3 regions of the Halomonas sp. BC2 genome follow, and region 2 is predicted to be linked to each of the others. Evidence: predicted binding sites of a transcription regulator. Region 2 holds the regulator's gene; each other region holds the start of a gene.
What was found. Region 2 encodes FNR, which switches genes on or off when oxygen is low (the NO sensors DNR and NnrR bind a similar motif). Its sites were predicted from a motif close to TTGATNTANATCAA; they were not measured.
Positions count from the first base shown of each region.

Region 1 (9,179 bases), on a different contig from region 2:
TCTGACGAACTGGAGAAGTGTTATGGCTACTGGTGTTTGGATTAGCTTGCTTGGATATTTTGCGCTCATGATCGCCATCGGCATCTATGCCATGCGCAAAGCGACCTCTTCCTCGGAAGATTACATGTTGGGGGGCCGTACTCTCAGCCCGCAGGTCGCGGCACTCTCGGCAGGGGCCTCCGATATGAGCGGCTGGCTGCTGCTGGGCTTGCCCGGGGCCATGTTCGTGTCTGGGCTGGGCTCTGCCTGGATCGGCATTGGCCTGCTGGTGGGCGCACTGCTCAACTGGATACTGGTCGCGCCTCGCCTGCGCGAGCAGACCATTCATTACGGCAACGCGATTACCATTCCGGCGTTTCTGGCCAACCGATTCCCGACCCGTGCCCTGGCACTGCGCACCGTGTCGGCCATCGTGATCGTGATCTTCTTTGCCGTGTATACCGCCTCGGGCCTGGTAGCCGGTGGCAAGCTGTTCGAAACGGCCTTCACCGGAGTGTACAACTTTGGCGACATGAGCAACTACGCCATGGGCGTCATCATTACCCTCGGCGTGGTGCTGATCTATACCGTGGTAGGCGGCTTCCTGGCCGTGAGCATGACCGACTTCGTGCAGGGCTGCATCATGATGCTGGCCTTGATCATCATGCCTGCGGTAGTGCTGTTCGGTGACGGCGGCGGTGGTTTCTCACAGGCCTCGGTGACGCTCAATAGCATCGATCCCACGCTGCTCTCCTGGACCACGGGGCTGACGTTCGTAGGCTGGCTTTCGGCGGTGACCTGGGGCCTGGGCTATTTTGGTCAGCCGCACATCATCGTTCGCTTCATGGCCATTCGCTCACAAGAAGACGTGCCTGTAGCGCGTAACATCGGTATGGGCTGGATGCTGGTTTCGCTGATCGGTGCCGTATCGCTGGGCCTGGCGGGCCGCGCCTTCGCAGTGCGTAACGGCATGGACATCCAGGACCCTGAAACCATCTTCATCGTGCTGGCCAACCTGCTCTTCCATCCGCTGATCACCGGCTTCCTGTACGCGGCGCTGCTGGCAGCCATCATGAGCACCATCTCAAGCCAGCTGCTGGTGTCCTCCTCTTCGCTGACGGAAGACTTCTACCGCCTGTTCCTGCACAAGAATGCCACCGAGCAGCAGTGCGTCGCGGTGGGCCGTGTGTGCGTCGTACTGGTGGGTATCGTGGCCGCCATCATTGCTTCCAATGAAGACTCGCAGGTGCTGGGGCTGGTCAGCAACGCCTGGGCAGGCTTTGGCGCCGCCTTTGGTCCGCTGATCATCCTCTCGCTGATGTGGCCGCGTACCAACGGTGCTGGCGCGCTGGCGGGCATGATCGTCGGTGCCGCCACCGTCATGATCTGGATTTCGTTGGGCTGGAGCGGCTCCTTCCTGGGTGGCCCGGGCGTCTACGAAATCATCCCCGGCTTCATCGCTTCCTTCATCGCCATCCTGGTCGTCAGCAACATGACCGCCGATGCCGGTGAATACCAGCACATCGAGCGCTGATTTTGGCGATGACTCTTACCCCCTACTCTTGACCCTTTTGCCAACCTCACCACCTGCTTCGGCAGGCACTGAGCACTGGCAAGCACGCATCCGAGACCTCCTCGTCAAGGCCCCGCCTTGCAGGAGGTCTCTTGCATTGTTGGCCGCTTGCGCAGCGCTCTTTGCCTCAGGTCAATAACTCACCGCTTCTGGCTGGTTATAGTGGCGCCATGGATCGCGAACCACTCACCCTCATCATGGTCAGGAGCAACATTATGCGCCCGTTCAAGCCCTCTACTCTCATCGCTGCCAGCATGGCCGCTGCAACGCTGGCCGCCAGCAGCCAAGCGTTTGCCTACGGCGCAGGTGATTTCTTTACCCGCGTGGGCGTGGCACAAGTGTCACCCAAAAGCGATAACGGCGCTCTGGCCGATGGCGCCCTGTCGGTAGACGTTCAGGACAAGACCGACTTCGCCTTTACGCTGGGCTATCGCTTTCATGACAAGATGGGCGTCGAACTGCTGGCCGCACTGCCCTTCAAGCACGACATTGCCCTGAACGGCGAGAACCTTGCCTCGACCAAGCACCTGCCACCCACCCTGACGCTGCAGTATTACCCGCTGGGCGGCACCCAGGCACGGGTTCAGCCCTACATTGGCGCCGGTATCAACTACACGCGCTTCTCGGACGAACAGCTGGCGATTGGTGAGTTGGATCTGGACGACTCCTGGGGTCTGGCAGGCCAATTGGGTATCGACCTGCTGATCGACGACAACTGGGCGCTCAACGCCGCCGCCTGGTACCTGGACATCGATACGGACGCCACGGTGAACGGCGCCGCAGCGGGCACCGTCGAAATCGATCCCATCGTGGTCATGGCGGGTCTCAGCTACCGCTTCTAGAAGATGCGGGGCTACCCATCCAACCAAACAGGCCCGGGCATTTGCTCCGGGCCTGTTCGGTTGAGAAGCACGGCAGCGCCGCGCTGGCGGCTACCTGTTCAGTTGTCCGTCACCAGCTGGTCGACTCTTTCCATGGCGCGAATGACCAGCACCTGGTCGCTGGCGCGCACTTTCTCCTGCATCAGATAAGCGGCCATGGCGGGCGCTACCTCACACTTGGCGGGCATGGTCGCCTGGGCCTCGACCAGCGCGGTCAATCGGGCCACGAACACATAGCGCACCCACTGGGGCAGCGACATGGTATCCACACAAAAGGGCTCCTGACTGGCAAACGCGCTCGCCTCTGGAAGGGAGGTGCGCCATAGGTTGGCGGCTTTCATCGCGGCTTCAAGCTCGAGAAGCGCGGTTTGAAGCTGTTGATGGACGCTCATAAACAGTCTACTCATAAGGAATGGTCGGCGTGATTATCCCAACTCTGTGGGTAACTTGCCACCGAGAGGCATGGCCAACGCGTTTATGCACAGATTCACAGAAAACCTGCAAGAGGCTGTGGATAAACTATGGAAAGGTGTCGCAACGGCTACTCCCACGGGGCCCGGGGAATGTTGTTCACTTTTTGACCACCTCGACGATAAGGTATGGCTTTATCAATGGTTACGGCTGACAGTGACCGAGCATCAAGGTAGAGTGCACGCTTGAAATTCGGAAGGATGTCATGCAACCAATTACTACCCTCGATGAGTTCTTTACCCGCAGCGGTGCTGACGTGACGCTCTACCATATGGGGCGTCGTGTCGTGCCTTGCTCGCGGGATACCCTGCGCGGCTTCGAGCAGGCCGAGCACGCCTGGCCCGAGCCCTGGCAGGGGCAGGCGCGCCTGGGCATCGTGTTTAGGCTGGGCGCCATGCCTGAACCGGCCATCTGGTTTCTCGCCCTGCCGCTGGACGAGCAGGGCATGCTCTCGCCTGCACAGCGGGATGGCTTCATCAATCGCCTGCTGGAAACCCTAGGGCGTAATGCCCTGGCGTCAGAGCAGCAGACATTGACAGCTGACGCCAGCGCTGGCGTAGACGACCTGATGAAGGACAACCCACTGGCTTTCACGCCCGACGTCACCTTTCAGGCCATGCTCAATGCCCGTGCGACGCTGCAGCTGGGGTTACCTGCCAGTCAGCATCTGGAGCCGGTAGAAGCGTATTTGAGCGGCCAGCAATCGATCGATTGGCAAGCGCTGGGCGTTCAGGGTCTGGCCGATTTCACGGTTCGCATGGATGACGATGCCGCCGAGGCGCTGGCCAAGCGGTTTTCCGAGTTGCCTGTCAACGTTATCCATGCGCTATGCTACTGCCTTGAACATCGGCCTTTGCAAACGTGCCTGCTGGTGGCCCTGCAGGCACGTGGCGAACAGGCCGCCAGTGAAGGAGACGTGGAAACCTTGTGCGCCTGCGTGCGAGCGGTGGGCAGCTCACCAGAACCCACGGTAGGCGATTGGTACACGAGCTTGCTTGAGGATAGCGCTGCCTGCGGCCCTGACCTGATGGCTGCCATGGCCGGGCGCGGCTGGCAACTGCTGGAAGACGCGACACGCCTGCCGCTGTTCCTGAACAGGCTGGCCGAAAACGTGCATGCCGATTTCTCAGCCGTCGTGCGTGATATCGCCCTCGTTCCCAGGCTACGCTTGCCTGTCATGTTGACCCTGCGTGACGCACCTGTCGGTTCACCCATGCACGCACGCCTGGCAGGCCTGATGCCGCGCCGCGCATAAATTCGTAACAGGTGACGGTCATCATCATGCTGTTCTGCTCTTATTATCTCAGGAGTCACCCGTGAAGGAATTACCCTATCAGGCCAAGGCCGTGATTGGCCGCCGTGAAATGGTCACGTTGACCGACCTGGGGCTTCATCTGTGCTGCAAGGCCGATACCGGCGCACGCACCTCTGCCCTGCATGCCGAAGAGATCGAGACGGAAGAAGACGCCCATGGGCAGCTGTGGGTCAGTTTCGTGACACACAGCGGGGGTCCCGACACCCCAGGGCATCGTTATCGTCTACATTTACACGACAGAAGACGGGTGACCAGCTCCAATGGGCACAGCGAATGGCGCTACGTCATTCGCACACAGATGGAACTGGGCCAGCTCAGCTTTCCCGTCGAACTTACCTTGACCGACCGCAGCAATATGCGCCACCCCATGCTATTGGGCAGGCGCGCCATGCGTCGTTTGTTAGTCGCACCCGGCGCTGCCTTTTTGCACGGCGAGCCTTGAATACACTTAATAAGCCTTTCTGTTTTGGCCCGGAGCCCTGCATGCATATTGCCCTACTTTCGCGTAACCGCAATTTATACTCGACCCGCCGCCTGGTGGAAGCCGCCGAGCAGCGCGGCCATACGGCCCGGGTGGTGGATACGCTACGCTGTTACATGAGCATCGCCTCTCATCACCCCTCGATTCATTACAAGGGGGCTGAGATCGAGCCCTTCGATGCGGTCATCCCCCGCATTGGCGCCTCGGTGACTTTCTACGGCTGCGCCGTGCTGCGCCAGTTTGAAATGATGGGCACCTACGTGATCAACGACTCGGTCGCTATCACCCGCTCCCGCGACAAGCTGCGCTCGCTGCAGCTACTTTCCCGCAAGGGGCTGGGGCTGCCCATCACCGGCTTCGCCCACTCGCCAGACGACATTCCCGACCTGATCACCATGGTCAAAGGTGCGCCGCTGGTCATCAAGCTGCTGGAAGGCACTCAGGGCATTGGCGTGGTACTGGCCGAGACCAACCAGGCTGCCGAGTCGGTGGTGCAGGCGTTCATGGGCATGAAGGCCAACATCATGGTGCAGGAGTACATCAAGGAAGCCAAAGGCGCCGACATTCGCTGCTTCGTGATTGGCGACAAAGTCGTGGCGTCCATGAAGCGCCAAGCGGCCGAAGGCGAATTTCGCTCCAACCTCCACCGTGGCGGCACGGCCAGCGTAATCCGCATTACCCCTGAAGAGCGCTCCACCGCCATCCGGGCAGCCAAGGCCATGGGCCTGCGCGTTGCCGGTGTCGATCTGCTGCGCTCCAACCATGGGCCGGTGATCATGGAGGTCAACTCTTCTCCTGGGCTGCAGGGAATCGAGAGCGCCACGGGCAAGGACATCGCGGGCATGATCATCGAACATATCGAAAAAAACGCAACACCTGCCCGAAAAGCGCCCCCCAAGCCTAAAGGCTAACGTCCAAAGGTAAAAATAATCCGCATTAGGGGTGGCAAATCAACGCTGCCACCCCCACAATCTGCGTCACCGAAGGAGGTAGACGCTCATGTTTCTCGACAATCGCCAAGTGGCGATGGACAGCGTGCTGGAAGCGCTGGCCGATAGCATTGATTATTTCCAGGACAATATCGAACGCCTGCGCCCCTCGCTGCGCGACGCGCTGAAGCCTCACTACACGGCTCGACTGAAACAGATGCGCAAGCTGCAGGAGTTGGCCCGTGCCCATCTGAAAATGCTTCCCAGGGATGCCGACGTGGAGCGCGATGACTTTCTGTGGCTGTGGAGCCGCCTGAAAAGCTTCGTGGGCAACGATAGTCAGGTTCTGATCAATGAACTGTTGGAACAAGAGCGTGTCTTGATGCAAGCCCTCTCGACCCTGTTTACCCACCCGCTGCCCGACCCCATCGAACCCGTTGTGGAAGAGTGCATGCAGGGCTGCCGTAAATTGATCCGCGAGCTGTATAGCCTGCAAAAGCGCAAAGCTCGCCGCTAAGCGCTCCTTTCGCGCACCTTCAAGGAGCCGCCGACGGCTCTAGCTGCCGCGCTGGCTCTCCGAGCAGAGGGAGTTCCGGATAGAGCAGGCGCACGCCTTCCAGGTCGATCAGCACATCAGTGGTCACGGGTGGCGGCTCCAGAGGCAATCGATCACGGCTCAGCACGATAGGCTCGGCTGGCCCCAGAAAGTGAGGCTCCCTGCCCCACAGGTACAGATCCCCTAGCGTCGCCATACGCGCCAGCCACTCACGCACCTTGAGCCGCCACTCGCCCGCCGAGGGCTGCTCTTCGGCCACACAACCCGTCACGTCCATGCCCAGCGAACGGCCGATAAAAATCGCTCGTGGCAAGTGCCAGCTCTGGGTCACCAACAGCGCCTGCTCCAGCTGAAAGACATGCCGCGCTCGCACCATGGTGTCGTAGGTACTGAAGCCCGCGAAATCCATGGTCAACCTGTCGGCCGGCACTCCTCGTCGATAAAGGTCGCGCCACATGGCTCGGGGCTCGTTGTAGGCCTGGGTGCGGTTATCACCGGAGAGCAGCAGATGCTGCACGCGCTCATCGGCTATCAGGCGCGCCGAGGTGCGCATACGCGCGTGAAAATGGGGGTTACGCAGCCCGCTACGTGTCCAGCGAGAGGTGCCAAAAACGATAGCGACATCCGTTGGACGGCACTCTTGCAGCTGCGTATGGATATAGCGTGAGGTGCTCAGCAGTACCCAGGCGTTGCCTGCCGCCAATAGCAAAGCCGCCAGCAGCACCATGGCTACCAGCGACAGCAGACAACGTTTTACCCAACGAAATAACAGGCTGTGCATCCAGCTCCCCAGCAGGGGTTAGAACATGCCGAGCTCAAGCTTGGCTTCATCGCTCATCATGTCACGACTCCAGGCGGGGCTGAAGACGATTTCGGTATGCACCTTGCTGATCTGCGGCGCTCCCAGAATCTTGTTGCGCGCATCGGCAGCGATGACATCGCCCATGCCGCAGCCAGGCGCGGTCAGCGTCATGCGAATGGTGACGATGCGCTCACCGCTGATCAAGCGCTCGATACGACACCCGTACACCAGCCCCAGATCGACGATGTTGACCGGGATTTCCGGATCGAAACAGGTGCGCAGCTGATCCCAGACGAACTGCTCGATCTCGTCATCGCTGGCGGATTCAGGCAGCGTAGGTCGTGGCAATGCTTCAAGCCCCAAGGCATCGAGATTGCGACCCTCGATCAGATACAGCCGCCCTTCGTATCCAACGCTGACAGAGCTGCCTTTCGCCTGCATGACACTGACGATGCTATCTTCTGCCAGCGTATCCGTCTTGCCGAACGGAATGGCAATGGCTTCTACATCACGCTGTAGCGGCAGTTTCTGGCCTCGTTCGAGGCTGGCCACTTGCTCGATATCCATAGATGTCCTTAGCGTACCATTTGGATCACACGGTTCAGCGCCGCAACGAACGCATCGACCTCTTGCAGGGTATTATACGCTGCAAACGAGGCGCGACAGGTAGCCTCGACGCCAAAATGGTGGAGCAGCGGCTGCGCACAGTGATGCCCCGTACGAATCGCCACACCCAGCTGGTCGATCAATAGCCCGATATCCTGGGAGTGGGCACCGTCCACCACGAACGACAGCACCCCCGCCTTGTGCGGCGCCGTGCCTAGAATGCGCAGTCCGTCGATATGGCTGACGGCCTGAGTGGCATGGGTCAACAGCACGGCTTCCCAGTCGCCAATGGCCTCTACCCCCACGTCCTCTATCCACTGCAGCGCACGCCCCAGCGCAATCACTTCCGCGATGGCAGGCGTGCCGGCCTCGAACTTGTGGGGAGTGTCCGCGAAGGTCGTGCCCGCGTCGAACGAGACGGTCTTGATCATCTCACCGCCCCCCTGCCAGGGCGGCATGGCTTCCAGCAACGCCGCCTTGCCATACAGCACGCCCACGCCCGTGGGGCCATACACCTTGTGGCCAGAGAAAGCGTAGAAGTCGGCGTCGATGTCCTGAACATCCACTTTTTGATGCGGCGTTGCCTGGGCACCGTCGACCAGAATCAGTGCACCCTGCTGATGGGCCAACGCAGCCATTTCCTTGACCGGATTGATGGTCCCCAGCGCATTGGACACATGATTCACCGCCACCAGCCGGGTCCGCTCGTTGAGCAGTGTGCGATAGGCGTCCATGTCCAGCGCACCATGAGCGTCTACCGGGATCACCTTGATGGTGAAACCACGCTCTGCGGCCAACAGCTGCCAAGGCACGATATTGGAGTGGTGCTCCAGCATCGAGATGAGCACTTCGTCGCCCGCCTGCAGCTGGCTTCGCCCCCAGCTCTGGGCGACCAGATTGATCGCCTCAGTGGTGCCCCGGGTGAAGATGATCTGGCGAGCATCCTCGGCATTGAGAAAGTCCCTGGCGCGATGACGTGTCGCTTCGAACGCGGCCGTGGCCTCATCCGCCAGGGTGTGCAGCCCACGGTGGATGTTGGCGTTGTAGCGAGCGTAGTAGTCGCCAAACACGTCGATGACCGCCTGGGGAGTCTGGCTGGTAGCGGCATTGTCCAGATAGACCAGCGGCTTGCCGTGCACTTCCCGCTGGAGCACGGGGAATTCGCGGCGCAGGGCCTCGATATCGTAGGCGGCGGTGCTGGCCGTGGTCGCTTTCTCAATCACGCTCTGGGGCATGGGGGACTCCTTGATTAATCGTTCAGCGCAGCCGCTGCTTCCACCAGCCCTGCCAGGTTGAAGCGCTCGGGCAGCTTGCCTGCCACCGCCAGCTCGACTCGCTCGGCAATGGCATCCAGCGTGACCTGTTCCAGCACTTCACCGGCAAAGGCCAGCGTCAGCAGGCCGCGCGCCGTGGCTTCGTCGATACCCCGTGTACGCAGCGCATAGACGGCTTCTTCATCCAGCTGGCCCGTGGTGGTGCCGTGGGAGCACTTGACGTCATCGGCGTAGATTTCCAACTCCGGCTTGGCGTTGATTTGCGCGCGGTCGGAGAGCAGCAGGTTCTGGTTGCTCTGGAAGCCTTCGATT
Region 1 is NZ_LFGT01000001.1:90,677-99,855, forward strand. It holds gene putP (sodium/proline symporter PutP) at 23-1,513, shown strand; gene B7L71_RS00410 (OmpW/AlkL family protein) at 1,768-2,394, shown strand; gene B7L71_RS00415 (YqcC family protein) at 2,493-2,825, opposite strand; gene B7L71_RS00420 (DUF3549 family protein) at 3,110-4,159, shown strand; gene B7L71_RS00425 (ATP-dependent zinc protease family protein) at 4,221-4,661, shown strand; gene rimK (30S ribosomal protein S6--L-glutamate ligase) at 4,703-5,611, shown strand; gene B7L71_RS00435 (hypothetical protein) at 5,700-6,146, shown strand; gene B7L71_RS00440 (SanA/YdcF family protein) at 6,166-6,966, opposite strand; gene sufT (putative Fe-S cluster assembly protein SufT) at 6,985-7,554, opposite strand; gene B7L71_RS00450 (cysteine desulfurase) at 7,563-8,828, opposite strand; gene sufD (Fe-S cluster assembly protein SufD) at 8,843-9,179, opposite strand, start outside.
Region 1: B7L71_RS00410 (OmpW/AlkL family protein) is a predicted target of FNR. The motif match lies at 1,675-1,688, and genes of this name have one in related genera.

Region 2 (9,179 bases):
CCCCTCCTCGGCGACGCGTGCCACCAATGCGGCGTCTGAACAGCAGCCTGAACTTCAGGATGCCAAACAGAAGCGCGAATTCAACAAGTTGCAGAAGCGTCTTCGTCGTGAAGTGGGCAACGCCATCATCGATTACAACATGATTGATGAGGGGGATCGGGTCATGGTATGCCTGTCGGGCGGCAAGGACAGCTACACCATGCTGGAAATCCTGCGCAATCTGCAGCGCAATGCGCCGGTCAACTTTTCCCTGGTGGCGGTCAACCTCGACCAGAAGCAGCCGGGCTTTCCCGAGCACGTGCTGCCCCGTTACCTGGATCAGCTGGGTGTGGAGTACCACATTCTGGAGCGGGATACCTATTCGGTGGTGAAGGAGAAAACCCCGGAAGGCAAGACCACCTGCGCGCTCTGCTCGCGACTGCGTCGCGGGTCACTTTACGGGTTTGCCGAGGAGATCGGCGCCAACAAGATTGCCCTGGGCCACCACCGGGAAGATATCCTCGAGACGCTGTTTCTCAACATGTTCTTTGGCGGAACCCTGAAGGCCATGCCGCCCAAGCTGCTGTCCGACGACGGCAAGAACATCGTGATCCGCCCCTTGGCCTACTGCAAGGAAGCGGACATTGCCGAATTCTCACGGCTGATGGAGTTTCCGATCATTCCCTGCAACCTGTGCGGGTCGCAGCCCAACATGCAGCGTCAGATCGTCAAGGACATGCTGGCCGAATGGGACAAGAAGCACCCGGGGCGGCTGGAGAGCATGTTCAAGGCCGTCACCAATGTGGCGCCTTCCCAATTGGCCGACCGGGCGCTGTTCGACTTCGTCGGGCTGGAAGCCAAACAGGCGGCGCTGATGGAAGGGCGGATTCAGGCGTTCAACGTGAGCTGATTGCCTGCTCCTCCTCTTCGGCCAGGGTGATGAGCCGCTGCAGGTCGAGAATATTGACCTCTCGGCCCGAGACGGCCACCACGTTCTGTTGCTGAAAGCGGCTCAGGATACGGCTGACGGTTTCGACGGCCAGCCCCAGGTAGTTCCCCATGTCGGCGCGAGACATGGAGAGCCGGAAGCTGTAGGGCGAGTAGCCGCGTCGCCGGAAGCGATCAGAGAGGGTAATCAGGAAGCTGGCCAGCCGCTGGTCGGCGGTTTTGCGCGATAGCAGGCGCATCATGCGCCGATCATCACGCAGCTCCTTGCTCATGCTGCGGTAAAGCTGGCTGCGCAGCTCCGGCAGCTCTTGCGATAGGGTGTCCAGGCGGTCGAAAGGAATCTCGCACACTGCGGTGGTTTCCAGGGCGATCACGCTGCCGGGATACTGCTCTCCATCGATACCATCCAACCCCACCAGCTCGCTGGGCAGATAGAAGTTGGTCAACTGATCGTTGCCGTTGCCTTCGCTGGTCACCTGTTTCAGGCTGCCGGAACGTACCGCATAGACGCTGGTGAACGCATCGCCCTGGCGAAACAGCGGTTCGCCCTTCTTGAGCGGTGCGCGGCGGCGGATGATGGCGTCGAACTGGCTCATATCCTCCAGCTCCAGGGCGAGCGGTAGGCACAGCGAGCTGAGGCTGCAGGTCTGGCAGTGCGCCCCTTGCAGCAGTGAACGCCGTTGGCTGGCAGGATATGGCATGTTGTTCTCCCTTTTCATTAGCCATCATAGGGTCAGGGGGTGAATGTCTCAAGGTGCCGTTTATACGATCTTCGAGTAGCGTTGCGATGACTGGCTTTGCAAGCGCGCATCGAACGCCATGGCCAGGTGGCGAATTAGCAGCCGCCCGGTCGGTGTTGCCCGCAGGCGGTTCCCTTCGCGCTGCAGCAGGCCATCCCGCTCGGCGGGCTGCAGGCGCTCCAGCGCGCTGGCGAAGTAGGCGGGCGCGTCGATGTGCCAACGTTGGCCAACGCTGGCCAGGTCAATTTCCATATCGCACATCAGGCGCTCGATGACGTCTCTCCGCATTAGGTCGTCCTTATTTAAACGTACTCCTTTGACGGTTGCCAGCCGACCTTCATCCAATGCCGCTTCATACGCGGCCAGCTGGGTGGGGTTCTGGGCATACAGATCATCGATACGGGAAATGGCCGAAACGCCCAAGCCAATCAGGTCGCACTGGGCGTGGCTGGAGTAGCCCTGGAAGTTACGCTGCAGAGTGCCTTGGCGCTGGGCCTGGGCGAGGCTGTCGTCCGGGCGGGCAAAGTGGTCCATGCCGATATGCACATAGCCTGCCTGAGTGAGCATCTCGATGGTGGTGCGCAGGATCGCCAGCTTCTCGTCGGCGCTGGGCAGGTCTGTCTCGCTGATGCGCCGCTGGGGGGCAAAGCGGCTGGGCATGTGGGCGTAATTGAACACCGACAAGCGGGCCGGGTTGAGGTCGATGACCTGGCCAAGCGTGTCGGCAAAGCTCTGCTCGGTCTGAAACGGTAGCCCGTAAATCAGATCCAGATTGAGGGAGCGAAAGCCCAGCCGATGTGCTTCGTCCATCAGGGTTTCGGTCATGACCTTGGGCTGCACGCGGTTGATGGCCGCCTGTACCCTAGGGTTCAGGTCCTGGACGCCCAGGCTGAGGCGATTGAAACCCAGCGACTGCAGGTGGCGCAGGGTAAAGACATCTGCTTCACGGGGGTCGATCTCGATGGCGTAATCGCGGTCAGGAGCGTTGGAGAGCCCAAACCTCGCGTCCAACCTGTCTACCAGGTCGCTCATTTGCGCCAGGGTCAGGAACGTTGGGGTGCCACCGCCCCAGTGCAGCTGCTGCACGGGCCGCCGAGTATCCAGATGGCGCGAGGTCAGCACCATTTCACGATCGAGGCGCGATAGGTAGGGTTCGGCCAGCTGGGTGTTCTTGGTGGCGATCTTGTTGCAGGCGCAGTAAAAGCAGATCTTGCGGCAAAAGGGCACGTGCACGTACAGGGAGAGCGGCCGTTGGCTGGCATTGCTGCGCGCCAGGGCTTCAGTGACGTCGTCGGCACCGATGTCTGCGTCAAAGGAGAGTGCCGTAGGGTAGGACGTATAGCGTGGGCCGCTGGTGTCGTAACGGCGCAGCAGGGCCTCGTCCCAGGCAGGGGTCTCGGCCGCTGCGAGGTGAGGAGGTACGGTGGCAGCAGAGGCAAGGGGCATGAAGAGACGCTCCGTGGTAACAGGGCAAAGTAGCCAGGTGGTGGGCCACCGGCCGACATATGCCTGCATGCTAAGGCATCGAAGCGGGCAAAGCGTTGAGCTATATCAAGCTATGGGTGGAGGGCCGTCGGCAGCAGCGACCACAGTTGCCACAGGGCAAAGCCGATGATGGTCAAGGCGGCCACGGTACGCGTGGCGGGGTGGCGAATGAGCTGGCCCATCTGGCGAGCCGCCAGGCCGGTGGCCAGCAGGGCTGGCAGGGTGCCCAGTCCGAAGGCACCCATCAGCAACGCGCCCTGCTGCGGGTCGGCCGTGGCCAGACTCCAGGCCAGCATGGAGTACACCAGCCCACAGGGTAGCCAGCCCCAGATTGCACCCAGGGCAAAAGCCTGGGGCAGATGCACGACAGGCATCAACCGTCGGCCCAGGGGTTCGAGATAGCGCCACAGGTAGCGTCCGGCGGCCTCGACCCGGAGCAGACCTTTCCACCAGTTGGCGATGTACAGCGCCATCAGAATCAGCATGACCGCCGCCACCACCTGCAGGCTCACTCCGGCGGCCGGGGAGAGCGAGACCAGTGTGCCCAGCGCAGCCACTAGCGCTCCGGCCACCATGTAGCTGAGAATACGCCCCAGGTTGTAGCTCATCAGCAGCCCGCCCAGGCGAGCAGGGTGGCGCATGCTGGGCGGCACGGCGAAGGTGAGGGCGCTCATGATGCCACCGCACATGCCGATGCAGTGCGCTCCGCCCATGAGGCCAAATACCCAGGCCGCCAGCAGCGGCGGCAGGTCCAGCCCGGTCGGGTTCATGGCGGGGGCTCTTGGTCGCGAGGCGGCTTGGCCCTGTTTTTTCGCTCGGCGCGCTGTTCGGGGGTCAGGTCGTTTTCGTCGTCATCGAACAGGATGCGGTGGGCAGGGCCTTCCAGGTCTTCGAACTGGTCGTGCTTCACCGCCCAGAAGAAGGCCCAGACCGCGAGGCCGAGCAGGATCAGCGATAGCGGAATCAACAGGTACAGAATGCTCATGCAGTCACCGGTTTGGTGGGGGCGATGCTGGGGGTTGGAGCACTGCGCCAACGCGATAGACGCAAGGCGTTGCCCACCACCACCAGCGAGCTCAGCGACATGCCGATGGCGGCCAGCCAGGGCGGAATGAGCCCCATGGCGGCCAGCGGCAAGGCCGAGAAGTTGTAGCACACCGACCAGATCATGTTTTGCCGCATGATGCGGCGGGTGGCCTGGGCAATATCCACGGCATCGTGGATGCGCATCAGGCGTGGGCTCATCAGTACCGCATCGGCGCGGGTACGCGCCAGGTCGGTGGCACTGTTCATGGCAATCGCGACATCGGCCCCCGCCAGCACGGGCACATCGTTGATGCCATCGCCAATCATTACCACCCGTTCGCCCTGGGCCTGCAGCTCGCGCAGCCGGTTCAGCTTGTCCTCGGGGGACTGGCCCGCGTGCCAGGTCTCGATATTGAGCTGATCGGCCAGGCTTTCCACGGCTTCCCGGGTATCCCCGGAGAGCAGCTCCACCGCCAGACCGCGTGCTTGCAGGGCCGCCACGGTTTGCGCGGCGTCTTCCCGAATGCCGTCATGCAGCTTGAACCAGGCGCGCGGCTGGTGATCTTCGCTCAGCAGCAGCCACTGCCCGCTGCCCGGCACCGCGATGCTTTGCTGGCTGGCGAAGTCGGGCTTGCCCAACCGCCAGACGGCTCCATCGAGGGTGCCCTCCAGGCCGCTACCGGTATGGCTCTTCACATGGCGTGCCTGAAGCGTGGCATCGCGGAAGGGGCGGAAGGCGCGGGCGATAGGATGCTCGGAGTGGGCCTCCAGCGCGGCGGCAATGGCGCGTAGATGCTCGCTATCGTGATGCCCCAGCGGTTGGGTCTGGGTGAGCTGCATTTCACCGCGGGTCAGCGTGCCGGTCTTGTCGAAGATGACGCGGGTAACGTTGGACAGCGACTCGATGGCATCGGCGCGGGTAATCAGCACGCCCCGCTGGCGCAGCTGGCCGTGGCCGGCGGTCAGCGCCGTGGGCGTGGCCAGAGCCAGTGCACAGGGGCAGGTGACCACCAGTACCGATATCATGATCCAGAGCACTCTCGACGGGTCGATGATCCACCAGGTGATGGTGACACAGGCCGTCACCAGCAGTAGCCGAAGGACGAACAGGTGGGCCATGCGGGCGGCCATTTGCGCCAGGCGGGGGCGGCTGGCAAAGGCGCGATCGGTCAGGTCGACGATGCCTGCTACCCGAGCCGTATTGCCAGGGTGGGTGACGCGCATGGTCAGCGGGTTTTCCATGTTCTGGCTGCCGCCCACCACGCTATCGCCGATGCGCCGGGTCACCGGCAAGTACTCGCCGGTCAGCATGGATTCGTCGAGGCTGGATTCGCCCTCTTCGATCACGCCATCGGCAGGGACGCCGTGGCCTGGCTTGATCAATACGCGGTCGCCAATCGCCAGTTCGCTGGCAGGCAGAATACGCTCACTGCCATCCGCCTCCAGACGAATGGCCGAGACCGGCAGTACGCCGCTCAGCGCATTGCCGCTGTGGCCGCTACGGCGCCGCGCGCGGCCCTCCACGTAGCGGCCAAACAGCAGAAAGAAGGTGAACATGGCCACGGAGTCGAAATACACCTCGCCGACATCGAACAGTACCGCGTAGCTGCTGGCCAGGTAAGCGCCGCCAATGGCCAGCGAGACCGGCACGTCCATGCCCAGCACGCCGCTTTTCAGGTCGCGCAGGGCATTGCGGAAAAAGGGCTGTGCCGAAAACAGCACCACTGGCGTTGCCAGCGCAAACGAAAGCCAGTGGAACAGGGCATAGAAGTCGGCGCTCAGCTCCCCCGGGTCCGACACATAGATCGGTATCGAGAACATCATCACCTGCATCATGCCCACGGCGGCTACGATCAGACGGCGTACGTTCATGCGCTCTTCGTGCTGCAGGCGCGCCTGGGCCTGGTCGGGCTCGTAGGGTTGGGCGCTGTAGCCAATGCTGGCCAGCTCGGCAAACAGCTGGGAGAGCTTGATACGTGTCGGGTCCCAGCACACGCGCAGGCGGTGGTGAGACAGGTTGACCGCGCTGGAGGTGACGCCCTCCAGGGCGTTCAGACGGTGTTCGATGAGCCAGGCGCAGGCGGCGCAGGTAATCCCCTCTACGGCCAGGGTTGCCCGCAGGTGGCCTTCATCCCCTTCCGGGTGGGTGAACTGGGCCTGCAGCGCGGGGTCGTCGAACACCGACCAGGTGTCTGATTTGCTGGCCTGACGCTCGTCGGGGCGCTCCGGTAGCTCGGTGCGGTAGCGGTAGTAGCTCTCCAGGCCGCCTTCCACAATGGCGTGGGCGACCGCTTCGCAGCCGGGGCAGCAAAGCGGCTGGGGCGCTTCGTCAATGATGATCTTCCATGGTGCCCCATCAGGCACCGCGCTGCCGCAGTGGTAACAGCTGGCTAGAGATGCATTACTCATTCGCTCTGCGTGCGGCCTCCGGGTAGAAGGGCGACACTCTCTTCATTGGGGAAGCGCGCCTCACCGATCAGCCGCCAGTCGGCTTCGGTTTGCTGGGGCTGCAGCTGAATGTACCAGCGGTAGCGCAGGTTGTCGGGGCCCTGGGTGATGTAGCGGCCTTCGCGCACGTGCTGCAGCACGAACTCCTGATCACGGTCATCCTGGGTCGGGAAGATCAGCGTCAGGTAGAGGGTCTCCGGGCGGTCGTCGCCGGTCAGGTCCAGCACGATATCGCTGGTGAGCGGATCGATGCGCAGCTCGGCGGAAAGCCCCAGCTCGTTGGCACGCTCCTGCTTGGCCAAAATCATGTTGATGGCCTTGCCGTGTTCGTAGTAATCCTCCTGGACCACCATGCCGTCGGCAGTCTTGACCGACAGTACGGCAAAGGTAGTGCTGACCACGATGGACGAGGAGAGCAGTGCCAGCAGGAACCATGGCCAGAACTGCTTGTACCAGGGCTGAATCGGGGTGTCGGACATGGGGGCTTATCTCCTAACGTCGCCCAGGAAACGTGTCTCACGCTCCGAGCGAATGGTGTTGTCTTGCTGAGACTGCAAGATAAAGGTAATCGATTGGCTGGGCTCTCGCAGCTCAGCGGGGTCGGCCAGGACGGTCACGATCTGGGTGCGTGTCTCACCGGCAGGCACTTCGATCGATGTGCGGTCCAGGGAGAGCGTCTCGAGCCCGGTCACGCTCAGCTGATAGGTGTGGGCCCTATTGTCCAGATTGCGAATCGTCAGGTTGTAGACGTTGCTGACCTGACCGTCTCGCGTGATCTGGTAAAGCTGGGTGCGCTCCCGCTCGGCCTCGAAGCCCAGCGGCATGCGGTCGTTCACCGCCCAGGCAAACGTGGCGATCATGACCAGCAGCGCGGCCAGATAGCCCAGCAGGCGGGGGCGCAGCACATGGCTCTTCTTGCCTTCCAGCGCGTTCTCCGTGGTGTAACGAACCAGCCCACGGGGGTAGCCCATGCGATCCATGACGCTGTCACAGGCATCGATACAGGCGGCGCAGGTGATGCATTCGTACTGAAGGCCGTCGCGAATATCGATCCCCGTGGGGCACACCTGCACGCACAGCTCGCAGTCGATACAGTCACCGTATCCTGCCGCCTGAGCCTGGGAATGGGTGAGGGTTTTCTTGCGGCTGCCGCGCGGTTCTCCCCGGGTGGCGTCGTAAGAAACGATCAGCGTATCACGGTCGAACATGACCGACTGAAAGCGGGCGTAGGGGCACATGTAGATGCACACCTGCTCACGCAACCAGCCCGCATTCAGGTAAGTGAACACCAAGAAGAAGCCGACCCAGAAGTAGGACCAGCCGTGGGCCTCCAGTGTGGGCAGTTCGACCACCAGTGAACGAATGGGCGTGAAATAGCCCACGAAGGTCACGCCGGTGGCCAGAGCGATCAGCAGCCAGGCGCTGTGCTTGGCGGTCTTGCGCCACGCCTTGCTGGCGTCCATGGCCTGTTGGTCCAGCTTGATGCGCTGATGGCGGCTGCCTTCGATACGATGTTCCAGCCAGATGTACAGGAAGGTCCAGACGCTCTGTGGGCAGGTATAGCCGCACCAGACACGACCGGCAAACACCGTGATGAAAAACAGCCCAAAGGCACAGATGATCAATAGCCACGAGAGCAGCACGAACTCTTGCGGGTAGAAAGTGGCCGCAAAGATATGAAACTCACGCCCGGGCAGGTCGAACCATATGGCCGGTCGCTCTCCCCAGTTCAACCAGGGAAGTAGAAAAAAGGCCATCATCAGCGCCCAGTTGGCGCTGCGCCGAACCTTTTGAAACAGACCTTTGATTTCACGCACGTAGATATGCCGCCGCTTGGCGTACAGCTCTTGGGTCTCGTTCTGGCCAGGCGTGTGGTGCCCAACGGTTGGCGGCGTAATATCGTGGCTAGGTATTTTTTCCATGGCGGTGATCGCAGCTCAGTGAGGCAGACGTGGGCGGCAGCCGAAGGGTGGTCGCTGGCGTAGTAGCGTTATGCCGTGTCGCTAAACCTGTTTCGATAAATCTGTGTCGATAAACAATAGTGTAACGGATCGCCGAACGGCTGAGCGGTTGCTGGATGTAGAAAGGGTGCGGTATGAAACCGCACCCTTCGTGCACGCTGGCGTCAAACGCCTGATAACGGGATCAGTCGCGGAAGCGCAGGCTGTACACGTACGCGGCCACCAGGTGGACGCGCTCTTCACCAATGTACGCCGCTTGAGCAGGCATGTGGCCGTTACGACCATTGCGCAGCGTTTGGCGAATGGAGTCGGCAACGCTCTGACCCGGTGCCTGATACAGCCAGATATCGTTGGTCAGGTTGGGCGCGCCGAGTGCCGTGTTGCCGGTGCCGCTAGGTGCGTGACAGGCAGCACAGGCGGCCAGATACGTGCTTTCACCGCTGGCGGCGCGCTCTTCGTCGTGCTCCAGGTTGGAGAGCGACAGCACGTACTGGGTCAGGTTCTCGATGTTGTTTTCACCAAGCTGCTGCCAGGAGGGCATCAGGCCGTTACGACCATTGTTCAGGGTCGCGAGAATGTTCTCGGGCTCGCC
Region 2 is NZ_LFGT01000005.1:236,982-246,160, reverse strand. It holds gene ttcA (tRNA 2-thiocytidine(32) synthetase TtcA) at 1-889, shown strand, start outside; gene fnr (fumarate/nitrate reduction transcriptional regulator Fnr) at 876-1,628, opposite strand; gene hemN (oxygen-independent coproporphyrinogen III oxidase) at 1,689-3,113, opposite strand; gene B7L71_RS04640 (sulfite exporter TauE/SafE family protein) at 3,224-3,922, opposite strand; gene ccoS (cbb3-type cytochrome oxidase assembly protein CcoS) at 3,919-4,137, opposite strand; gene B7L71_RS04630 (heavy metal translocating P-type ATPase) at 4,134-6,587, opposite strand; gene B7L71_RS04625 (FixH family protein) at 6,584-7,105, opposite strand; gene ccoG (cytochrome c oxidase accessory protein CcoG) at 7,112-8,548, opposite strand; gene ccoP (cytochrome-c oxidase, cbb3-type subunit III) at 8,772-9,179, opposite strand, start outside.

Region 3 (4,534 bases), on a different contig from region 2:
TGATTGCCCGCCACCCCTGGCAGCAGGCGTGGCTGGTCGACCCGTTACCCCAGCGCCTGGACCCGGACTTCACCCTTACCCAGCGGCTGGTGTGCACGCCCGCCGAGGCCATCGCCACGCTGCCCGCAGGGCCCACCCAGCTCCCCTGGCATACTCTGGCACGCCTGCAGCAGCGCACCCGCCAGGGCATCGAACGCTATACGGCGGAGTTTTCCGAGCTGGGGGTGTGTCATCAGCTGGCCCAACTGGCCAGAGGGGCGCTGTTCGTGGGCAATAGCCTGCCCGCCCGGTTGATGAACATGCTGGGCTCGACCCGTTCGACGCCGCTGCGGGTGATGGCCAATCGCGGAGCTTCGGGCATCGATGGGCTGCTGGCCACCGCGTATGGCTTGGCCTGCACGACTGATGAACCCACCACGGTGATTCTGGGCGACACCAGCGCGCTTCACGACCTCAACAGCCTGGCGCTGCTGGCCAGGGCCCAGGCGCCGCTGGTCGTGGTGGTGCTGAATAACGATGGCGGCAGCATTTTCCACATGCTGCCGGTGCCGGACGAAGGCGACCTGCTGGAGCGCTACTATCGCCAACCCCACGGGCTCGCGTTCGAGCATGCGGCGCGCATGTTTCACCTGAACTATGCCGCACCGACCACGCTGGCGGCGTTTTGCGAGGTCTACACTCAGGCGCTGGAGGCCGGGGTGACGCTGATCGAGGTCACGGTGCCCCATCAGCAGGCCACCGATGCGTTGCAGGCTCTGGGCGCGTGGCTCAGGGAGGCACCCGATGCATCATGACCCTTCGCCGCCCTTTACGCTGGTGATGCTGCACGGCCTGCTGGGCGATCAGCAAGATTGGCAAGCGCTTGGCGAGGCGCTGGAACAAGCGCTGCCGGGCGTGCGCTGCCTGGCGCTGAACCTGCCGGGGCATGGGCAGCCCACAGTGCCTGCGGTGGGCTCCTTTGCGGATTTTCATGACTGGCTTGGCGATACGCTGGCCGAGGCGGGCGTAGTGCGTTATGGCCTGCTGGGCTACTCCCTGGGTGGCCGGCTGGCGCTCTATCATGCCAGCCAGCGGCCCGCCGGTTTGGAGGCGCTGTGGTTGGAGAGCGCGCACCCCGGGCTGGCCGCGCCAGAGCGGGAAGCGCGCCGTGCCCACGATGAGCACTGGGCGCAGCGCTTTGAGCAGTCGCCACTGGCCGACGTGCTGACAGCATGGTACCAGCAGCCGGTGTTTGCCGATTTGACGGCCTCACAGCGCCAGCGTCAGATTCAGCGCCGGTTGGCCAACCATGGCCCCGCCGTGGCGCACATGCTGCGGGTCACCTCGCTGGGTCGGCAGCCCTCTCTCTGGCAGTGGCTGGCCGAGACCGACCTGCCAGTGGGCTATTTCTCCGGCCTGCGGGACCACAAGTTCAACACCCTGGCCAACCGCCTGGCGCAGCACGCGCCGCGCCTGCGCCACTGGGCGCTGCCGGGCGGCCATAACCTGCACGTGGAACACCCCAAGGCCATGGCAGGGCATTTGGCACAGCAACTGGCGCAGCACTTCGCACAAACGCTGCCGCGCTGAGGCGCGGCAAGCGCATGGTGCACTGAGTCAGTACGTGGCTCACTGAATCAGCAGTAGCCAGGGCAGACCAATGGCCAGCCAGGCCACTAGGAACAGCAGCCCGAAGATGGCCCCCAGGCGCCAGTACAGCGCGCTGGGCAAGTAGCCGCTGCCGTAATACACCGGGCTGGGGCCGGTGCCATAAGGGGTCAGGATGCCCATGAAGCCCAGGGTGGGCAGCAACAGCAGAATGAACAGCTGCATGTCCAGCCCTGCAATGCCTGACGCCGCCGCCAGCATGACCGGCAGCAGGGCAGTCACGTGGGCGGTGATGCTGGCGAAGAAGTAGTGCAGAACATAGAAGATGACCACCAGGGCGACCATGGCCAGCAGCGGGTCGAAGTGGCTGATCTGCCCACCTACCAGGTTACCGAACCAGCCCACGAAGCCCACCTGGCTCAAGCCACCCGCCAGAGCCACCAGGGTGGCAAACCACACGAAGGTGTTCCAGGCGGCGCGGTTGTCGAGAATGTCGTTCCAGCTCACCATGCCGGTCAGCAGCATGCCGCAGATGACCACCAGCCCCACCAGCGACGCCGATACCCGGTCGCCAGCGAAGATCCATAGCAGCAGCGCGGTGACCACCATGATGACCAGCACGATTTCGTGGCGGGTCAGCGGGCCCAGGGTCTGCAGTTCCCCTTTCGCCCAGTCGGAGATCTCATGCCCGGCCTTTACCTCCGGGGCGCACAGCCAGTAGCACAGCAGCGGCACCAACAGCAGCAGAAGGACCCCCACCGGCACCACCGCCATGAACCACTGCCCCCAACTGATATGGATGCCCGTGGCGCTTTCGGTGAGTGCGATGGCCAGCAGGTTCGGCGCCAGGGCGGTGAGAAACATCGAGCTGGTCACGCAGGTGGCCGCAATGGCGGTCCACATCAGGAAGCTACCCATACGCTTCATGCTGGGGTCGTTGGGGTGCGAGTCGTACAGCGGCGGCAGGTTACGAATGACCGGATAGATGGTGCCTGCGCTGCGCGCCGTGTTGGACGGCGTAAAGGGGGCCAGAATGCCATCGGCAATCATCACCGCGTAGCCCAGGGTCAGCGTGCGCTTGCCCATGGCGTGTACCAGCCACAGCGAGATCCGCCGCCCCAGCCCGGTTTTTTCATACCCCAGGGCAAACATGAAGGCACCGAAAATCAGCCAGACGGTAGCGTTGGTGAAACCCGAGACCGCCCAGGCGAAGGCCTGGTTGGCGGCGTTGAAGCCGTCGTTGGCCAGCTGCTCCGGGGAGAACAGCACCCAGCGGGAAAGCAGCGCCACCAGGGTAACGCCGACCAGCCCGATGACCGCGCCGGGCAGGGGTTCCAGAATCAGGCCGACCACACAGCCCAAAAAGATGGCGAAAAAGTACCAGGCATGGGGCGGTAGCCCGGCCGGGGTGGGCAGCAGGGCGATCACCAGCGTGGTGGCCAGTGGCGCGAGCAGCGGCCAGCGAGAGCGGAGCGAAGTGCTGAGGTTCATGGCGACCTCTCGATAAGGTTATCGGCAAGCCGTAGCGCCTTGCCTGAGTGAGCACAGCAGAGATGAGATCCAGCGTGGTGTTTCACGGGTGTCAGGGAAAGCATAGGCAAGGCAAGTCGCGGTTTATTTGATCTATATCAATCATGCTTTAGATCAAGGCCGAGGGCCTGTCGGGCTGTGATAACGTCGCTTCATCAGCAGGGCGGCAGGCCGTGCGCTGACCGGCGTCGCGTCATGAGAATTGCGTCATGAGAAGTCCGTAATGAGAATTGCGTCATGAGTAGTGCAGCCGCACAAGGGGGTGCCATGCAGCAGCAGGATGTGGATATCGTCATCGTCGGCGGTGGGGGCGCTGGCCTGCGGGCCGCCATCGCGGCCGCCGAGCAGGCCAAGCAGGGCGGTCACGCGCAGCGCATTGCGCTGGTCTCCAAGGTGTATCCCATGCGTTCCCACACGGTGGCGGCCGAAGGGGGCGCGGCGGCGGTGACCAGTGACGAGGACTCGTTTCAGGCGCACTTCGACGACACGGTTTCCGGGGGTGACTGGCTGGTGGAGCAGGGCGTGGTGGACTACTTCGTGCGCCACGCCTACCAGGAGCTGGTGCAGATGGAGCGCTGGGGCTGCCCCTGGAGCCGCCAGCCCGATGGCCGCATACAGGTGCGCCGCTTTGGTGGTATGAAAACCGCGCGCACCTGGTTTGCTGCCGACAAGACCGGCTTCCATATGCTGCACACGCTGTTTCAGACCTCGCTGAAATACCCCGAGATCGAACGCTTCGACGAGTACTTCGTACTGGACCTGGCCGTGCACGAAGGGGCCGTGGTGGGCGTCATTGCTCTGCAGGTCGCCACGGGTGAGCTGCTGCTGTTGCGTGCCAAGGCGGTGGTGTTGGCCACCGGCGGGGCGGGGCGGCTGTTTCGCTTCAACACCAATGCGGGCATCGTCACCGGTGACGGCATGGCCATGGCCTACCGCCACGGCGTGGCGCTGCGCGACATGGAGTTCGTGCAGTACCACCCCACCGGCCTACCCGGCTCGGGCATCCTGATCACCGAAGCGTGCCGGGGGGAAGGCGGTATTCTGCTCAACAAGGAGGGGTACCGCTACCTCCAGGACTACGGCCTGGGGCCGGAAACACCCTTGGGCAAGCCGGAAAACAAGTACATGGAGCTGGGCCCTCGGGACAAGCTCTCCCAGGCGTTCTGGCAGGAGCAGCAGGCCGGGCGTACCGGCAAGTTTGGCGACAGCGACGTGGTCTATCTCGACCTTCGCCACCTGGGCGCCGACTATCTGCATGAGCGCCTGCCGTTCATCTGCGAGCTGGCCAAATCCTATATCAACGTCGACCCCGTCAAGGAGCCGATCCCGATTCGGCCTGCGGTGCACTACACCATGGGCGGCATCGAAACCGATCCCCAGTGCGAAACGACCATTGCGGGGCTGTACGCCGCCGGGG
Region 3 is NZ_LFGT01000023.1:133,007-137,540, reverse strand. It holds partial or broken gene B7L71_RS14325 (thiamine pyrophosphate-dependent enzyme) at 1-794, shown strand, start outside; gene menH (2-succinyl-6-hydroxy-2,4-cyclohexadiene-1-carboxylate synthase) at 784-1,569, shown strand; gene B7L71_RS14315 (anion permease) at 1,609-3,078, opposite strand; partial or broken gene B7L71_RS14310 (FAD-binding protein) at 3,385-4,534, shown strand, end outside.
Region 3: B7L71_RS14315 (anion permease) is a predicted target of FNR. The motif match lies at 3,206-3,219, and genes of this name have one in related genera.